4 regions of the Desulfovibrio sp. Fe33 genome follow, and region 1 is predicted to be linked to each of the others. Evidence: predicted binding sites of a transcription regulator. Region 1 holds the regulator's gene; each other region holds the start of a gene.
What was found. The regulator sigma-54, encoded in region 1, starts transcription at its own class of promoters, with help from an activator protein. The targets are predictions, from matches to a motif close to CTGGCACGGNNNNTGCTT.
Positions count from the first base shown of each region.

Region 2: the regulator sigma-54 is predicted to act here: its motif matches at 2,690-2,707, upstream of PSN43_RS03255 (SHOCT domain-containing protein).
Region 3: the regulator sigma-54 is predicted to act here: its motif matches at 2,072-2,089, upstream of prsT (XrtA/PEP-CTERM system TPR-repeat protein PrsT).
Region 4: the regulator sigma-54 is predicted to act here: its motif matches at 1,960-1,977, upstream of PSN43_RS03205 (Spy/CpxP family protein refolding chaperone).

Region 1 covers NZ_JAQKGU010000003.1:62,463-66,823, forward strand. Annotated here, with positions in the region: gene lptC (LPS export ABC transporter periplasmic protein LptC) at 1-195, shown strand, start outside; gene PSN43_RS05390 (LptA/OstA family protein) at 236-1,039, shown strand; gene lptB (LPS export ABC transporter ATP-binding protein) at 1,040-1,765, shown strand; gene rpoN (RNA polymerase factor sigma-54) at 2,003-3,412, shown strand; gene hpf (ribosome hibernation-promoting factor, HPF/YfiA family) at 3,449-3,988, shown strand; gene PSN43_RS05410 (PTS sugar transporter subunit IIA) at 3,991-4,361, shown strand, end outside.
Region 2 covers NZ_JAQKGU010000002.1:93,965-98,325, reverse strand. Annotated here, with positions in the region: gene PSN43_RS03280 (beta-ketoacyl-ACP synthase III) at 1-180, opposite strand, end outside; gene plsX (phosphate acyltransferase PlsX) at 259-1,308, opposite strand; gene rpmF (50S ribosomal protein L32) at 1,301-1,480, opposite strand; gene PSN43_RS03265 (YceD family protein) at 1,546-2,067, opposite strand; gene rpmB (50S ribosomal protein L28) at 2,276-2,491, shown strand; gene PSN43_RS03255 (SHOCT domain-containing protein) at 2,738-3,019, shown strand; gene gltX (glutamate--tRNA ligase) at 3,100-4,361, opposite strand, start outside.
Region 3 covers NZ_JAQKGU010000002.1:496,016-500,376, forward strand. Annotated here, with positions in the region: gene PSN43_RS05000 (ABC transporter ATP-binding protein) at 1-364, opposite strand, end outside; gene PSN43_RS05005 (ABC transporter permease) at 366-1,496, opposite strand; gene prsT (XrtA/PEP-CTERM system TPR-repeat protein PrsT) at 2,140-4,361, shown strand, end outside.
Region 4 covers NZ_JAQKGU010000002.1:81,723-86,083, forward strand. Annotated here, with positions in the region: gene ribD (bifunctional diaminohydroxyphosphoribosylaminopyrimidine deaminase/5-amino-6-(5-phosphoribosylamino)uracil reductase RibD) at 1-918, opposite strand, end outside; gene PSN43_RS03195 (deoxycytidylate deaminase) at 929-1,387, opposite strand; gene PSN43_RS03200 (FmdB family zinc ribbon protein) at 1,566-1,769, opposite strand; gene PSN43_RS03205 (Spy/CpxP family protein refolding chaperone) at 2,048-2,575, shown strand; gene PSN43_RS03210 (DUF4405 domain-containing protein) at 2,728-3,546, shown strand; gene PSN43_RS03215 (two-component system sensor histidine kinase NtrB) at 3,554-4,361, shown strand, end outside.

The DNA.
Region 1 (4,361 bases):
CTTGATTATGTGGGGGCGATAGGTAAGGTGTACCTCAAGGGCGGCGTTTCGTTGCGTCGTCCCGACATGACCGTCCAGGCGAAGGCCCTGGAGATCGATCTTGTCACGAGACAACTGGTGGCCGCGGGCGGCGTGGAAGCGTTGCTGGCCCCCGAAGGGCTGGATGGAAGCCCTTTGCAAGACGACAAGGAATAAGACGTTGCTGAATACGGTTCGCCAAACGGTTCTTTTGCTGATGCTGGTTTTGCTCCTGGTTCCGGCAGGAGCCATGGCCCAGGATTGGGGTAATGTGTCCGAAGCCACTGTCAACCTCAATGTCCGCAAGGAGCCTGCGCCGGGTTCCGCTCATGTGGTCACCCTGACCAAGGGGGAGCGGGTGAGGACCGACTTTCCGCAAAATGGATGGGTGGCCGTATTCAAGCTTGAAGAACAGGAGCGGGACCTGTCCAAAGCCATCGGGTATGCCAACGCAAAATATTTCAAGACAGTCCAGGTGAAGAAGGCTGAGCCGACGCCCGCTGCCGCTCCGAAACTCGACTCCGGCGAAGGCGAGGTCAAGGCGCCTGTTGCCGTGACTCCGCCGCCCGCGCCGGTGCAGGTGGGCATTGATCCAAGCCGTGTGCCGGTAAAGATCACGTCCGATCGCATGACCTACGACGAGGCGGGCAAGATAATTTCCTTTGTGGGCAATGTGGTCGCCATTCACGGCGAGCTTACCCTTTGGGCCGACAAGCTTTCGGCCTACCTTCTGGCGAGCGGGCAGAGAAAATTCTCGGCCGACAGCATTGAGCGTATTGTCGCCGAGGGTAATGTCCGGGCGAAGAAGGGGAATACCGAGGGGACCTGCGGAAGGCTGACGTATATGGTCGGTCCGCAGCTTCTCAAGATGGAGCAGAATCCCAAATTGCAGGACGGTCCCAATTCCCTGACGGGCGAAGTCATCAATTTCCATATCAAGGACGACCGGTCCGAGGTCATCGGTGGCGAGCAGCGCGTCAAGGCCATCTTCATGACTCCCGGCAACGTGAAGGTGCAATAGATGGGCGAAGGTCTTCGCGCAACCAACCTGTCCAAGCGGTACGGCCAGAAAGAGGTCGTGCACGGCATCAACATTGAGCTTCACCCCCGGGAAGTCGTCGGTCTGCTCGGGCCAAACGGCGCGGGAAAAACCACGACGTTCTACATGCTTGTAGGCATCGTGCGGCCCAACACCGGAGTTGTGACCCTTGACGGGAAGGAGCTTACGGACAAGCCTCTGCACGAACGCGCGAGGCTCGGGGTGAGCTACCTCCCGCAGGAAAGCTCGATCTTCAAGAAACTGACCGTGCGCCAGAATTTGGAGATCATCCTCGAACAGACTTCCATGACTTCCAAGGAGCAGCGGGCCAGGGCGGACGAGCTGCTTGAGATGTTCACCATCACCAAGCTGGCGGATCAGGCGGCCATGTTCCTGTCCGGCGGCGAGCGCCGCAGGCTGGAAATAGCCCGGGCGCTGATCCTCGACCCACAGTTCATTCTTCTCGATGAGCCGTTCGCAGGTATCGACCCCATTGCCGTTATCGACATTCAGGAGATTATCTCCGTGCTCAAGTCCATGGAGATCGGCATCCTCATTTCCGACCACAACGTTCGGGAAACATTGAATATCTGCGACCGGGCCTACCTCGTTTACGAGGGTACGGTCATCCTGGAAGGTGCTCCGACCGATATCGTGAAGTCCAGCCGAGCCCGCCAGATTTACCTGGGCGAAGACTTCCGGCTCTAATCCAAAGACCGAATCTTTTTTTAGCTTTCTCGATTTACACCGTACCCAAAGGTTGGTACACTTTTTTCATGCCATATAGTGCCCGATGGATTGGCAGTAGAAACAGGATGTTATCACCATGGTGTTGCATCCTTTAATTCGTTGTGGCATAGTTCAATCGAAAGAAATGGCAGGCTGTGTAAAAAAATTTTCTTTATCCGTCAGCCGATAAACACAACCCTAAGTGAGTGACGAATCATGGGATTGGAACTTCGACAACAGCTCAAGCTCTCGCAGCAACTGGTCATGACGCCTCAGTTGCAGCAGGCCATCAAGCTGCTGCAGCTCTCCCGTCTTGAACTGTTGGAGACGGTGCAGCAGGAATTGTTGGAGAATCCTTTCCTGGATGAAACGGAAACGGAAACCGAGGTGCCCGACAAGACCGAGGTCCTGACCGAGTCCCAGGCGGAAGAGGAGTTGGTTCGGAACGCGGATTGGGAGAACTATCTCGGCGAATTTTCCTCCACTTCCAAGCAGGCGTTGTCACGCGACCTGGAAATGCCGGAAGAGGGTGTTTCCTTCGAGGCGCGGCTCGCTTCCAAGCCTTCCCTGGAAGGCCATCTCAATTGGCAGATGCGTCTTTCCAGCTTCACGGAAAGCGAGTTGGCGATTGGTGACGTCATTCTGGGCAATCTCGATTCCAACGGCTACCTTCAGGCTTCCATGGAAGAGATAGCCGCCATGGTTCAGGCTTCCGAAGAGGAAATCGAGAGCGTTCTCACCCGCATCCAGCATCTCGACCCGGTGGGAGTGGGGGCGCGCACTCCTCAGGAGTGTCTTCTGGTCCAGATGGAAGTCCTGGGCTATGACGATCCGATTCTTGTCTCCCTGGTGCAGGACCACTTGGAAGACCTGGAAAAGAACCGCTATAAGCCTCTCGCCCGCAAGTTCAAGATTTCCATGGAGGAGCTCAAGGATTATTTGGATTTGCTCCAGACCCTTGACCCCATGCCGGGCGCCAGCTTTTCCAGCACCGAGCCGCATTACGTAAGCCCTGATGTCTTCGTCTACAAATACGGTGACGACTTCGTCATCATCCTCAACGAGGATGGTATGCCCCGTTTGCAGATGAACACCTTCTACATGGATTCCATGAAGGGCGCTGCCGACAAGGAAAAGGAATATTTCCAGGAAAAGATGCGTTCCGCCGCATGGTTGATGAAAAGTCTGTACCAGCGGCAGCGAACCCTGTATAAAGTAGTCGAAAGCATTGTCGGATTCCAAAGAGCCTTTTTCGAGGAAGGCGTGACAAAGCTCAAACCCCTGATCCTCAAGGAGGTGGCAGAAGATATAGAGATGCACGAGTCCACCGTGAGCCGGATCACTACCAGCAAGTATGTTTCGACTCCTCACGGCATTTTCGAGTTGAAGTTCTTCTTCAATTCGGCCCTGGACCTCAATGACGGTTCCCAGGTGGGTTCGGAGAGCGTCAAGGCGCTCATCAAGCAAATGATCTCAGAAGAAGACACGAAGAAACCGCTCAGCGACGAGAGAATCGGCGAAATCCTCCAGGAAAAGCTGGAAGTGAACATCGCCCGGCGCACGGTCGCCAAATACCGCTCGGCCATGGGCATTCCTTCGTCTTCGAAACGCAAGCAGTATTTCTAGATTCTGCTTGCCGCAAACACAACCAGGAGGCAGCGTATGAACATCAGCTTCACTTTCAAGAATTTCGAGCCTTCCGATCACCTCAAGGGGTACGCGGAAAAGCGTTTTGAAAAGGTAGCAAAGTACGTTTCCGATGCGGAGGCAGATCTCCAGGTCAACCTGCTGGTCGATAAGTTCCGCCATAAGGCGGATGTGATCCTGAATTCGGATCGCATTCATATCTCGGCCTACGAAGACTCTGAAGACATGTACTCCACCATTGATATGGTCCTGGACAAGCTGGAAGCCCAGCTCCGCAAGATGCGGGAAAAGATGAAGAACCGCCCCAGACAGGCGCGTCCGAATAAAATGGTGCAGATGAACTACCTGTCCTTCGAGGACGGCAGCGGTTCCGCTCCCACCATCGTCGGCACCGATGCATACGAGCCCAAGCCCATGTCCGTGGACGAGGCCGCCATGCAGCTGGATGCCCTTGATAACGAGTTCCTGGTGTTTCGCAATTCGGAAACCGAAGGCGTTAACGTCATATACAAGAGAAAGAACGGCGATTACGGACTGATCGACCCCGGTAACTAAGCATGAAACTCAGTGACTACCTGGCGAAGGAGTTGATCCTTCCCGAATTGCAGTCCGAAGACAAATCGGACGTGTTGCATGAACTAGTCGCCCCCTTGGGCGAGCAATATCCAGAGATGGACACGGACCAGGCGGTCCGTGTCCTTCTCGATCGAGAAAGACTCGGCTCCACAGGCATCGGGGATGGCATCGCCATCCCGCACGGCAAGCTCGAGGACCTGGAGAAGGTTATCGTGGTCGTGGGGCGCAGCCGGAAGGGCGTGGAGTTCGAGGCGCTCGATCACAGTCCTTGCCATATCTTCTTCCTGGTGCTCGCGCCGGAACAGGTGGCGGGTATGCATCTGCGCGTCCTGGCCCAGATATCCCGCCTTCT
Region 2 (4,361 bases), on a different contig from region 1:
GGAGGCTTCGTAGGCCATGTCGGACGAGGCCTCGCCCTCTGCGGCGATGTGCCTTTCCTTGATCCCCGTACGAGAGGTGATCCACTCGTCCGTGGTGTCGACGATTTTTTCAAGATCGGCGTTGGTCAAAACCTTTTCAGGGGCGTACAGGCCAAAGCCGCGAAGGATGGAATTGATCATGGAATCGGTGTTTATGCCAACGGTATGGCGCGGTCAAGCTGCGCAAGATTTTTCACATCCCGCAGGAAGCGGGATGTGTCAGGCAGCGTTTCTGTCAGGCTTGACCGCCAGATCCTTGTGGGCGGCCAGGCCGTCCGCCAGATGGCCATGCACATTGTTGCGCACGCTGGTGGCGGCCATGCGGATGCAGTTGGTCATAGCCAACTCATTGGACTTGCCGTGCGCGACGATGACGATGTCGCGAAGGCCGAGCAGGGGCGCTCCGCCATATTCGGCGTAGTCCACGAGCTTCTTGAACCGCTTGAACGCCCCAAAGGAGAGCAGCGTGCCGAGCATGGACAGCCAGCTCGACTTCAACTCATCCTTGAGCAGACGGCTCAGGGAGCGGGCCAGTCCTTCGGAAAGCTTCAGGGCGACATTGCCGACGAAGCCGTCGCAGACCACGACATCCACCTCACCGGTGAAGATATCGCGCCCCTCGACGTTGCCGATGAACCGCATCTGCGAACGTTTGAGCAGGTCGAAGGCTTCGCGAACGGCGGCGTTGCCCTTGCCCTCCTCCTCGCCGATGGACAGAATGCCCACGGACGGGTCCTTGACGCCCAGGACGTGCCGGGCCAGGACGTCGGCCATAAGGCCGAACTGGAGAAGATGCTGCGGCTTGGAGTCGACGTTGGCGCCGACGTCAATGAGCACCACGGGGTTCTTCTCGGTGGGCAGGATGCCGGCCAGGGCAGGACGCTGCACGCCCGGGATACGCCCCAGGACGAACATGCCGCAGGCCACGGTGGCGCCGGAATGTCCGGCAGAAACCACGCCGTGAGCCTTGCCTTCCTTGACCAGGCGGCAGGCCACCTGAATGGAAGAATCCTTTTTACGCCTCAGCGCGTCGGCGGGCTTATCGTCCATCTCGACCACCTGAGAGGCATGGACTATTTCTATGTCCAGCCCCTTGGTGTCGAACTTGCCGAGCTCGGCTCGGACGCGCTCAGCGTCTCCGACAAGCACGACGGATATACCCTCGCGCGCAGCGGCCACCGCAGCGGGCACGACAATGCCGGGCCCGAAATCTCCCCCCATGGCGTCCACGGCGATGCGCGGAGCCAGGATTCCCTCGCTGCTAGGCATCTTCGCCGTCAATGACCTGACGCCCCTTGTAGGAGCCGCAGACAGAGCAGGCGCGATGGGGCAGGGTGGGTTCACCGCATTCGCAGTAAATGACGTTGGGAGCGGCAACCTTATCGTGAGCGCGGCGCATACCCTTGCGGGACTTGGACGTTTTCTTCTTGGGGACAGCCATGATATATACCTCGTATTGATTTGTTCTCAACCGAATGCACGAAGCCGAAGCTCCGGGCAAGGGCGTTACTTTATCTTCAAGTCGCGGAAAACCGCAAGCCTTTCGTCACCATCATCCAGCTCGCAGGAACACTCGCCGGAATTGAGGTTGGCCCCGCATCCGGGACACACGCCCTTGCAGGATTCGCCGCACAAGGGCTTGAACGGCAGGGCCAGGGCGAACTCCTCCCAGAGGATGGTGCCCATGTCGAGCTGGAGCTGGCCGTTTTCCACGCGCACCCGCGGGTCGCCGTCGTCCTCGTCGCCATTGGGCAACTGCTCGAAGGCGTCGAAGTCCACTTCGATCCCGTATTCAAAAAATTCGGCGCAGCGGTCGCAGGCCAGCTTGACGGCTCCCTTGAGGGTGCCGCGCACCAGCGCCCCGTCGTCAGACTGGGGCAAAACGGAATACTCGGCCACGAGATCGCGGCCCGGACGGATGTCCAGTTTGAACGTACGCCACGCCTCGCGCCAGAAATCCTGGTCATCGAAGGTGAAGTTCCCGCCCTCCGCGGCAATGTCGCTGATCGTCAGCCAATATTCAACCATGTCGTACTCCGTCTTCGGTCCGGCTCCACGGCCGGACAACCGGTGCTTCCTATATGGTAATAAAATCCCATGTCAAGAAAAAAACCCTTGCCATTTGCTTCAGGGCTCGGTAAGGATTCTCTCCCGCCGACCGGAGAAGCTACCAGAACCAGGCGGGTTCGCAAGTACGAAAACGATTTATTTCCTTAGAATACATCAGGAGGTCGCAATGTCCCAGGTTTGCGATATTTGTGGAAAGGGTCCCCAGACTGGCAACAACGTCAGCCACTCCCACATCAAGACCAAACGCCGCTTCATGCCCAACCTGCAGAAGGTTCGTCATCAGTTGGAGTCCGGCCAGGTCGTCAGCATCAAGGCCTGCACCCGCTGCATCCGCAACGGCGCAGTGGTCAAGCCCGTGGCCAACAAGAAGCCCGAAGCATAACGTGCTGCACATTTCGATGGCCGAAAGTTGCCGCCGAAAACATTTCGGCGGCAACTTTTTTGCGTCTATTGACCTGCCATCCCTCCCCGCCCCCCATAGTGCAATTTTTCGTCAAGTCCGCACGCAAAGCATTGCACAACTGCACAATATTTCTCTCCCGTCTTAGTCTCAACACGCTGAAATAGCTCCACAACTCGTTTGGCATAGTCCGTGCTATCTTCCAGGCAAACAAGCTCTGGAGAGATCATGGAATTTTTGACTTCACTCGGAACCTGGTGTTCCGGCCCGGGATTCCGATTCGGCGAAGGGTCCGGCGGTTGGTTCGGCTCAATGAGCTTCCTCCACGGGGGAGTTATCCAATTCCTGGTGCTGGGGCTGATAATATATATCTCGGTGCGATTATTCCACAAACCAGCCACACCTCCGGAATCCGCAACGCCGGAGGAAATCCTCAAACGCCGCTACGCGTCCGGCGAGATCGATAAGAGCACGTTCCTCGCCATGAAGGACGAACTGCGCGACGGTTAATGGAGCAGCACCCCAAACGAAGGCCCCCGCCGGATATATCCGACGGGGGCCTTCACGATATTTCAACCGGGTGCGGCGGGCTACAGCTCCACCGCCCTTCTGATGCGGGACAGCGTCTGCTCCTTGCCGAGCACGATCATGGTCTCGAACAGGCCGGGCGACTGGGTCTTGCCGGTGATGGCCACCCGAAGGGGCTGCGCGACGACCTTGAACTTGATGTCCTTCTCCTCGATGAACTGCCGGTGCAATTCCTCCAGGGACGCTTCGGTGAACTCGTCGAGACCTTCCATGCGCTCAGCGATCTCCGCAAGCAGAGGCTTGGTCTCGTCGGTCAGGAATTTCTTCACGGCGCTTTCGTCGTAGGGCAGGAACGTGGCGTCCACGATGAACGGGCGGGCCTGCTCCAGCATATCGAGCACGGACTTGGCCCGAGGCTGCAACAGGGGCGCGATGCGGGCGAACTGCTCGCGGGTCACGGACTTGGCCTCTTCCTCGCCCACCTCTCGGGCCAGGAAATCGCAGAGCATCCCGGCCAGACGGTCCGGGTCCGCCTTCTGCATGTACTGGCCGTTGACCCATTCGAACTTGGTCAGGTCGAAGACCGACGGGGAATTGCCCAGGCCGTCGGTGGTGAAGAATTCGACCATCTCGTCCATGGTGAACAGTTCCTGATCGCCGTGGGACCATCCCAAGCGGGCCAGATAGTTGGTCACGGCCTCGGGCAGGTAGCCCATCTTTTCATATTCCATGACCGACAGCGCGCCGTGGCGCTTGGAAAGCTTCTTCTTGTCCGGGCCGAGGATCATGGGCACGTGGCCGAACTCGGGCACGTCCCAACCCATGGCGCGATAGATGAGAATCTGCCTGGGGGTATTGTTCACGTGGTCGTCGCCGCGCAACACATGGGTCACTCCCATGTCGTGATCGTCCACCACCACGGCCAGGTTGTAGGTGGGCGTTCCGTCCGTGCGGCGCAGGATCATGTCGTCCATCTCGGAGTTCTCCACCGAGATGAAGCCCTTGACCATGTCCTTGTATCCGGTGGCTCCTTCCAGCGGAGCCTTGAGCCGGACCACGCCCGAAGTCAGCCCCTTTTCGCGGCAGGTGCCGTCGTACTTGGGCTTGCGGCCTTCCTGCATGGCCTTTTCACGCATGGCGTCCACGTCCTCCTTGCTGCACTGACAGTAGTAGGCGTGGCCCGAGGCGATGAGCTGGTCGATGACCTCGTTGTGCCGATCGGAACGGTCGGACTGGAAGACGATCTCACCGTCGTGTTCAAGGCCGAGCCAGCGCATGGAGTCGATGATGGCGTCCGTGGCCTCCTGGGTGGACCGCTCGCGGT
Region 3 (4,361 bases), on a different contig from region 1:
GGCTGCGGGAATAGCCCCGCAGGTCCAGGGCGACCATGACGTTTTCCAGGACGTTGAGGGTGGGGAATAAATTGTATTCCTGAAAAATGTACCCGATGTTGTCGAGCCGAATCTTGCCCAGGGCCTGTTGCGAGAGACCGGACACGTCCCGGCCTGCGACGCTCAGGGAGCCGGAAGTGGCTTTGAGAATGCAGCCCATGATGGACAGCAGCGTGGTCTTGCCGCTGCCGGAAGGCCCCATGAGCATGAGCACCTCTCCCTGGACCACGTCCAGGGTCGCGTTGCGCAGGGCGTATTCCCGATTGCCTTCGGGACCGTACGCCTTGGATATGTCGCGCAGTTCTATGGCCGTTTTCGCCGTCATTTTATCTCCCCTTGAAGACCAGGATCGGGTCGAGGGTCATGACCTTGCGGATGGAGATCAGCGCGGAGCCGATGCACATGAACAGCGTGAGGAAGAACATGCCTCCGCCGAGCAGGGGAGGGATGACGATGGCCGTGGCGGAAAAGTCGCTGAATCGGGAGACCATGATCGAAATGGCGATGCCGAAGCCGTAGCCCAGCACGGCGCTCAGGGACGCCTGGGCGAGCAGGATGCTATATATATATGAATTGGGCGCGCCCATGGCCTTGAGAGTGGCGAATTCGGAAATGTGGTCCAGGGTGGTGGCGTAGAGGGTCTGGGCGACGATGACCGTACCGACCACCATGCCGAGGAAGGCGGCGATGAGGATGCCCGCGCCGGCGCCCGTGTTGAACATCCAGTATTGCTGGGTTTTCCAACTGAATTCAGGGGTGGTGTAGGCGTCCACGCCCTGCACGTTTTTGCGGATGGCGTCGCGCAAGGCCTCCGGGGAGACCCCTTTGTCTGCTTTTACCAGAATGTAAGTGAATTCACCCGGTTTCAGGTTCGAAACCCGCCAAGCCGTGTCCAGGGACGCGAAGACGAAAGGCGAGGTGGTGAAGGATCGGATGCCCCGGGTGAACCCGACCACACGCGCCCGCTTGTCGTTGATCTCCACGACTTCCCCCTGTCTCGGAACGCCGAGCTTCTCCACATAGAGCTGGTCCGGGATGATGCCGTCCCGCAGGTCCAGAAGATCGGTGGAGCCCGCCACCATTCCCCAGGGCCCCCCCATGCCCTTGGCCGGTTCGAAGCCGACGATCTGGATGGACTCCTGGCCGCCGTCAGGCCGTTTCCAGTTCGCGAACTGGGTGATGAACTTCGAGGCCGAGGCCACGCCGGGAACGGACAGGGTGTCGTAGTACTTGCTCTCCTTGAGAGGCAGGGCGATGTCGAAATTCTTTACCCCGGGGGACGTGACCCAGACATCGGCCCCGGAGTGGTCGATGACCGAGGAGATGGTGATGGTGAACCCGAGGAACAGCCCCACCTGGATGGTTATGAGGACCACGGAAAAGACGATGCCGGTCAGGGTGACGACCAGGCGCAGCTTGTCGTGGAAAAGGTTTTGGCAGGCGATGGTGGCGATCATGGCAATTCTTTCGTTCTCCGATAACTACTTCAGTTAGCAAATTTCGGGCCGTGGTGCCAACCGGAAAGATATTCCGAGCCTGCTTCACGCCCGGCAATGAATCGATTCAGTGAAAAATGAACATGGCTGATATTCAGGCGGGTCGTTTGAGGGAAGCAGGGCGGCCAAAAGGGTCTTAAGCCGGAGCGATTATCCGGGAAAATCGGACATTTCCCGTTTTGCAAAGGATAACATATCGAAATTAAATATTTTTATGATCTATTATGTTTGGTCCACAAAAGTGTATAGACACAATCTATCGATAATATAAAAAGCTATAGAAAAATCTTCCATAATGGCAGAACGGTTAGTTTGATCGAGTAAATCGTGAGCGTGAGCTGTGGAAAACTTTTTAGGCTTTTTCTAGAGATAAACGCCAGTTGCACCCCGCACATATCAACTCATTCGGGGCCCCGATTCGGCCAGGAGAAAAAAGTCTGGTTAAACCGGACAAATCGGTGCCCGAGTGCGGGAAGATTGGAGGTGTGAATGTGATAATACTTTGATTTTATTGTATTAATTGATTAGAAATAACGCTGGCATGATTCTGGCTATTTAAGGGTCTGCTGAATGCGGAAACGAAGCATCATTTTGGGAGGATGCCGTGAAACTCACAAGATTCCTGTATCTGACTCTGTTTATAGCTCTTCTTGCCGGCTGCGGTAACAACGACATCGCCAAGATGCTGGATGAAGGCGCGCAATACAGCGCCGACGGCAATCATTCCGGCGCCATTGTCATTTATAAGACCATCCTTGAAAAGGACCCCAATCTGTTGCAGGCCCGGCTCGGCCTGGCCAAATCGTATCTGGCCACCGGCAAGCTGGATCAGGCCCGCAAGAATTTCGACAAATACAAACTCCAGAATCCTTATGACAAGGAATTGAACTACGATCTGGCCCGTCTTGAAAGACTGTCCAAGAATCCATCCAAGGCTTTGGAATACGTCGACGCCTATTGCTCGGCCAACCCCAAATCCGTGGACGGCGCATTGCTTTACGGCAAGTTGCTGCTTGAGGACTCCGACAACGCGGGAGCCGAGAAGTGGTTCAATAAGGCCATTGAGCTTTCGCCCGACAACAGCGAGGCCCGTATCGGTCTGGCCAGGGTTTACAGGGCGCAGGGGCATATCGCCAATTCGGACAAGGCCATCTCCGACGTCCTGTCCAAGGACCCGACCAACCGCGAAGCCCTGTATTTGCGGGCTTCCAGCGAATTGGAGCGGGGCGACAAGACGGCTTATCGCGAGACTTTCGCCTTTATCAGCGAATCCCATCCCTCCGATGTCTACGCAAAATACGTCAAGGCACAGTCCCTGCTTGAGCAGAAGGAATACGGCAAGGCCGCGGATATGGCCAAGCAGCTCAACGCCATGGCCCCGAATCTGCCTTACGGGCAGAAAATCATCGGGATGTCCATGTACCTTCAGAAGCAGTACCACGAGGCCATCAACGCCTTCCACAAGGCAGTGACCCTCGCTTCCGACCCCGAGTCCCATTTCTTCCTGGGCTTGAGCTATTACGCGGTGGGCGACCTGGAAACGGCCATCAGCCATTTGCGGGTGGCCGCGGACGGCGCGGGCAATTTCCTCAAGGCGCGGGAAATGATCTCCCTGATCCTCCTTCAGCAGAATCGGATCGACGAATCCATTGCCGAGGCCCGCAAAGTACTTGAAAAGGACGCCGACAACGTCTTCGCCCGGATGACCCTGGGCGACGCCCTGACCAGAAAGGGTGAGAAAGAGAAGGCTATCGAGCAATACGAGGCCGTGGCGAAGAGCCGGCCGGATGACAGCGGCACCCTTCTCAAGATGGGGGCGCTGAACTATTCCCTCGGCAACGTGGAAGAGGCCGAGACAGACCTGACCCGTGCCGTGGCCGCCTCCCCGGATTCCATCCGTCCCATGATTATCCTTTCCTCCTTCTATATGAAAAACGGCGAGAAGGGGTTGGCGAAGAGCACGCTTGAAAGCGGCCTGAGCGGCGGCAAGAACGACTCCGTGCTCTATTTCCTGCTCGCGCGGGTGGCGCTTTCCGAAAACAACGTGGAAAAGGCCCGGGAATACCTTGGCAAATCCAAGGAGAGCAACCCGGACAATCCGGACCCGTACACGACGCTCGCGGCCCTTGATCTGGCCCAGAAGAAGCCCGAGGGAGCGCTCACCGAATATTCGACCCTGGTGGACCGCCATCCCGAATTCGTCCGCGCCTGGTTGGGCAAGGCCCTTGTGCTGCAACTTCTCAACCGCCAGGACGAAGCCGAAGCAGCCTTCAAGCAGGCCCTTCAGACCAACAGCCCCGAGGCGTATCTCGGATACGCCGAGAGCCTCGCCCGCAAGGGCAGGGCGGAAGAAGGCCTGGCCGTCCTTAATCAGGGGAGTGAAAAGCTGCCGTTCAATATCGAAATGGAACGGTTAAAGGCGCAACTGCTCCTGTCCATGAAGCGGTACGACGACGTCCTGCTCCTCTGCGACCAGTTGGAGAAGCAGAATCAGAGCGCGGCCCTCGGTCTGCGCACCCGCACCTTCATGCTCAAGGGCGACTATGACAAGGCCGTTGGTTCCGCCAAGCAGATTATTGAAATATATCCAGGCGAACCGATGGGTTACATAACCCTGGCCGATATCTACTCCTCCAAGGGCGACAAGGCCAACCAACTGGCCACCCTGGAAGAGGGGCGGGACCGCTGCGAGGCCAACTCGAGTCTGATGGTGGCCTTGGGCAACTACTATCTCGCCGCCGGGGAAACCAAGAAGGCGTTGACCTACGTCGACGCGGCCATCAAGCGCGACGAGAACAACTACGTGGCCCGGACCGTCAAGGGCGA
Region 4 (4,361 bases), on a different contig from region 1:
CTCGATGATGGCCAGGGCCAGCCTGCCGCCGCCTTCGCACAGGGTGTAGTGGCAGCCGCAGTCGTAGCGCAGCCGTTCGAAGCCGCAGGCGAGGGCAAGGGAACCGGCCCGGCCGGGCAAGGGCCAGACCGAGGTGCCGCGCCGCCGCAGGACGTCGGCCTGGGGGCTGCGGGCGGCGGTCTGGGAAGTCATGAAGATGGCCCGCTCCGGCCGATCGCGCAGCAGGGTGAACCTGCTCGGGTCTTCGGGCAGGCGGGAGGAGATGACCACCCCGAAGGGCTGGACGAAGTCTTCGGGCAGGCCGTCCATCCGGCAGGTCAGGCTCGGGTCGTCCGCGTAGAAGGTGTTCCCGCCGACGATGACCGCGCCTACCAGTGCCCGTAGGGCGTGCACCCTGGCAAAGGATTCGGGGCAGGAAACCGGTTCGGGCTTGCGGGAGGCGGCCGCGATCTTGCCGTCCAGCGTGGCGGCCATCTTGAGGATGTTGTAGGACGAGTGGGTCTGTTGCCAGAGCAGGAAGTCGGCGATCAGGTCCCGGCACTCCCGTTCAAGCACGCCCACCGTGACTTTGATGCCGTGGGCCTGGAGTTTTTCCACTCCTCCCGCGGCAATGGGGTTGGGGTCGCGGGTACCGACCACCACCTCGGCCACGCCCGCCTCGATGAGGGCTTCGGTGCACGGCGGGGTCTTGCCGTGGTGGTTGCACGGCTCAAGGGTGACGTACATGGTCGCCCCGCGCGGGTCCACGCCCGAGGCGCGGGCCGCGGCCAGGCATTCCCGTTCGGCGTGCGGTTTGCCGAAACGGGTGTGCCACCCCTCGGCGGCCACCTGGCCGTCGCGGACCAGCACGGCTCCGACGCACGGGTTCGGTGCGGTGGCTCCGCGTCCTCGCCGGGCCAGTTCAACGGCCCGGGCCATGAAGCGTTCGCTAGCTGAAGTCGCCTTCCATGAAAACATGGTTCACTCCGGCTTCGGTGAGCATGTCCTCGGACAGCTCGTCGGGATAGTTCTCGGCATAATAGATGTTTTCCACGCCGCAGTTGATGAGCATCTTGGTGCACAGGATGCACGGCTTGGTGGTGCAGTAGATGTCGCACCCCTTGAGATCCAGTCCGTTGGTGGCGGCCTGGATGATGACGTTCTGCTCGGCGTGCAGGCCACGGCACAGCTCGTGGCGTTCGCCCGAAGGGATGCCGAGGCGGTCGCGCAGGCAGCCCACTTCTTCGCAATGGGCGATGTTGGTGGGTACGCCGTTGTATCCGGTGGCCAGGATGCGCTTGTCGCGCACGGCGATGGCGCCCACGGCGCGGCGGGTGCAGGTGGAGCGCTGGGCCACAAGGTGGGCGATGCGCATGAAATATTCCGGCCAGGGCAATCTGTTGGGCATTTGCGGTCCTCGTTCGTTGCGAAGTGGAGCTTGGTTCGGTCCACCTATCATTTCTCGTGCCGAAAGGGAACGGCCGAAGTCGGCGTGGGCCGGGGGAAAAGCAGACCCCGGCCGCCGGGATGTGGCCGGGGCCGGGGGGAAAACGTATGCGCCCGAACCGGGCGCGGCGCTAGATGCCTCAGCCGCCGCCGGAGCCGCAGCCCGATCCCTGGAGGGCGTCCAGGTTCGGGCCGCCTCCGTCGACTTTGGCGCGGCAGGCGCTCATGAGTTTTTCCGTGTCCTTGGAGCCGCATTCGGGGCAGGTCACAACCGTGTCCGCACCAAGGACAAGCTCCTCGAATTCGTTTCCGCATTTTTTGCAGGTATATTCATAGATGGGCATGATTGACTCTCCAGGTCCCATATGGTTCGTCGATGCCTCTTAGGTCATGCCGCGAAGGCCCTTTGTCAAGGGATGCCACTTGCACATTGCACACATTCTGTGCAACAAGTGTGAAAATAACTGCACAAACAAAGTGCATCGTGGACGGATTTGTTTCGGGTAAGAATAGTAATTTCGGATGATTGTGTCTTTGGCACGCCCCGTGCTTTATGCCAGGCAGAATGTCACACACTCATTTACCTGTTCGCATGAAAGCATAACCTTTAGGAGGCAGACACATGTCCAAGAAAAACATCACCATCTCCGCATTGGCTGCGGCTCTTGTCCTGAGCATGGCGGCTTTCGCGTTGGCCGGTCCCGGCCAAGGCCGCGGATTCTCCGGCTCGTGCGGCGGTCCCGGCTACGGCCCCGGCGCCATGTACAATCAACTGACCCCCGAGAAGCAGGCCGAGGCCGACGCCATCGTGGACAAATACGAGCCGCAGTTCGAAGCCGTGCGCAACGCTCTCTGGGCCAAGCGCTCCGTGCTCCAGGCCATGGTCAACGGCGGCAACGCGGATGAAGCGGCCATCACCAAGCTGGTCAACGAGATCTCCGCTCAGCGCGGCAAGATGTGGGAACTGCGCAAGGCCATGGGCGATGAACTGGTCAAGGCCACCGGCATCGCCGCCTTCGGCGATTGCCCCCGCCGTGGTCCCGGCGAAGGTCGCGGCCCCTGCTCCGGTAACGATTGCGGTCCCGGTCGCGGCATGGGTCCCGGCCAGGGCATGGGCTCCGGTCAGGGCATGAACCGGGGAATGTTCTAGTTCATTGAATTGAAGCGATATTTCCGATAACTCGGAAAACAGGATATTGCGGGGCAGGAGGCGTGGGGCTTCCTGTCCCGCATATGATCGTCGGCTGACGTTGGCGGGATGCCGGAACTTTCCGGCAACGCATTTTTTCGAGGAGGCCCAGAATGTTTAGAAAAATCACGTCCCTTACCGCACTTCTTTCTTTTCTCGTCACGCTGGTCACCAGCGTGATCCTGTATATCGTGCCTGAGGGCCGGGTAGCCTACTGGGCCGATTGGCATCTGCTGGGCATGACAAAAACTCAGTGGGGCGACGTGCACACCACCGTGGGGACCCTGTTCCTCATCGCTCTGCTCCTGCATGTTTGGCTCAACTGGAAGCCCCTCATTAATTACATGAAGAACCGGGCTCGGGAACTGGTGGTCATGACAACGCCCATGATCGTCAGTTTCGTTCTGGTGTTCGTGGTCTTCGCTGGCACGCTCGCCGGACTTCCCCCCATGAGCACGCTGCTCGATTTCGGCGCGCAGATAAAGGAGGACGCCACCGCGACATACGGCAATCCTCCCTACGGCCACGCCGAGACCAGCCCGCTGAAGAAATTCTGCGGTTTCCTTGGACTGAACGTGGATTTGGCCTTGAGCGCGTTGCGCGAGGCCGGGTTTGACGAGTCCGTGAACGAGGATTCGCTGATAAAGGACATCGCGCGGTCGCGCGGAGTGAGCCCTCAGTATATTTACGACATCATCAGGGCCAAGCAGGGCGGCGACCCGTTTTCCCTGATGCCCGTCCAGCCGCCCGAAGGCACCGGCAAGATGACGGTCGCCGTGATCTGCACCTCCTACGGCCTGGAGCTGGAGGAAGTCCTGGCGCGGCTTAAGAACGCGGGCATCGACGCCGCGCCGGAAAGTTCCTTCAAGACCCTGGCCGCGGAGCACGACATGTCTCCCATCGATATCTACAGGATAGTCAAGGGCGAGTAGTCGGCATATGGAAGTCGTTCATCCGGAAGAAAGGGAGAAGGGACCTCTCGTCGCCCTTGTCCTGGCCCTGATCGTGTTGGGCCTCGGCAGTCTGTACCTGACCTGGCAGTCCATCGCCCAGCAGCGCAAGATCGTCGAGGACCACATGATAATGACCGGTAACTCGATTTTGCGCGGCGTGGACAACAACATCTTCCGCATTGCCCGCACCCTGCGAATGGGCGGCCAGTCCTCGGCTCTTTTCCGGACCATGACGGAAGAGCTTTTCACCGAACTCGCTAAATCCGAGGACATCGAGTTCGTCACCCTGTTCGACCGCGCCGGGCGGCCCATCGTGACCTCCGTGAAAAAGGACAATCATCCCATCTTCCAACTGCCCGACGCCGTGGCCGAGGATATAGAGCCCGGCCGGGCCTGGCACGTCATGGCCGAGGTGGACAAGACCAATGTGCTGCTGTCCGGGCTTCAGGTCCGTTCCGGTATCGCGGTTCTGCTCGGCGTTGACCCCGTCGATGGGGATTCGACGCCGGGAAGGGGCGGAGCAGGCCGGGGCATGGGGCAGAACATGGGCCCCGGTATGGGACAGGGCATGGGCCCGGGGATGATGTTCGACGAATCGCAATCCCAGGTTTACCTGGTGGTGGGGCTCAATGCCGAAAAGCATATGCGCCAGTTCCGCCAGTACCGGCAGGCGGCCACCTATCAGACCGGATACGTCTTTCTCGCCGCCGTGGTCCTCTGGTCCCTGGCGTTCGCCTACCTGCGCCGCCGGGGCGCGAGCCGCAAGCTCGTCCGCCTGGAGCGGTTCCAGAACA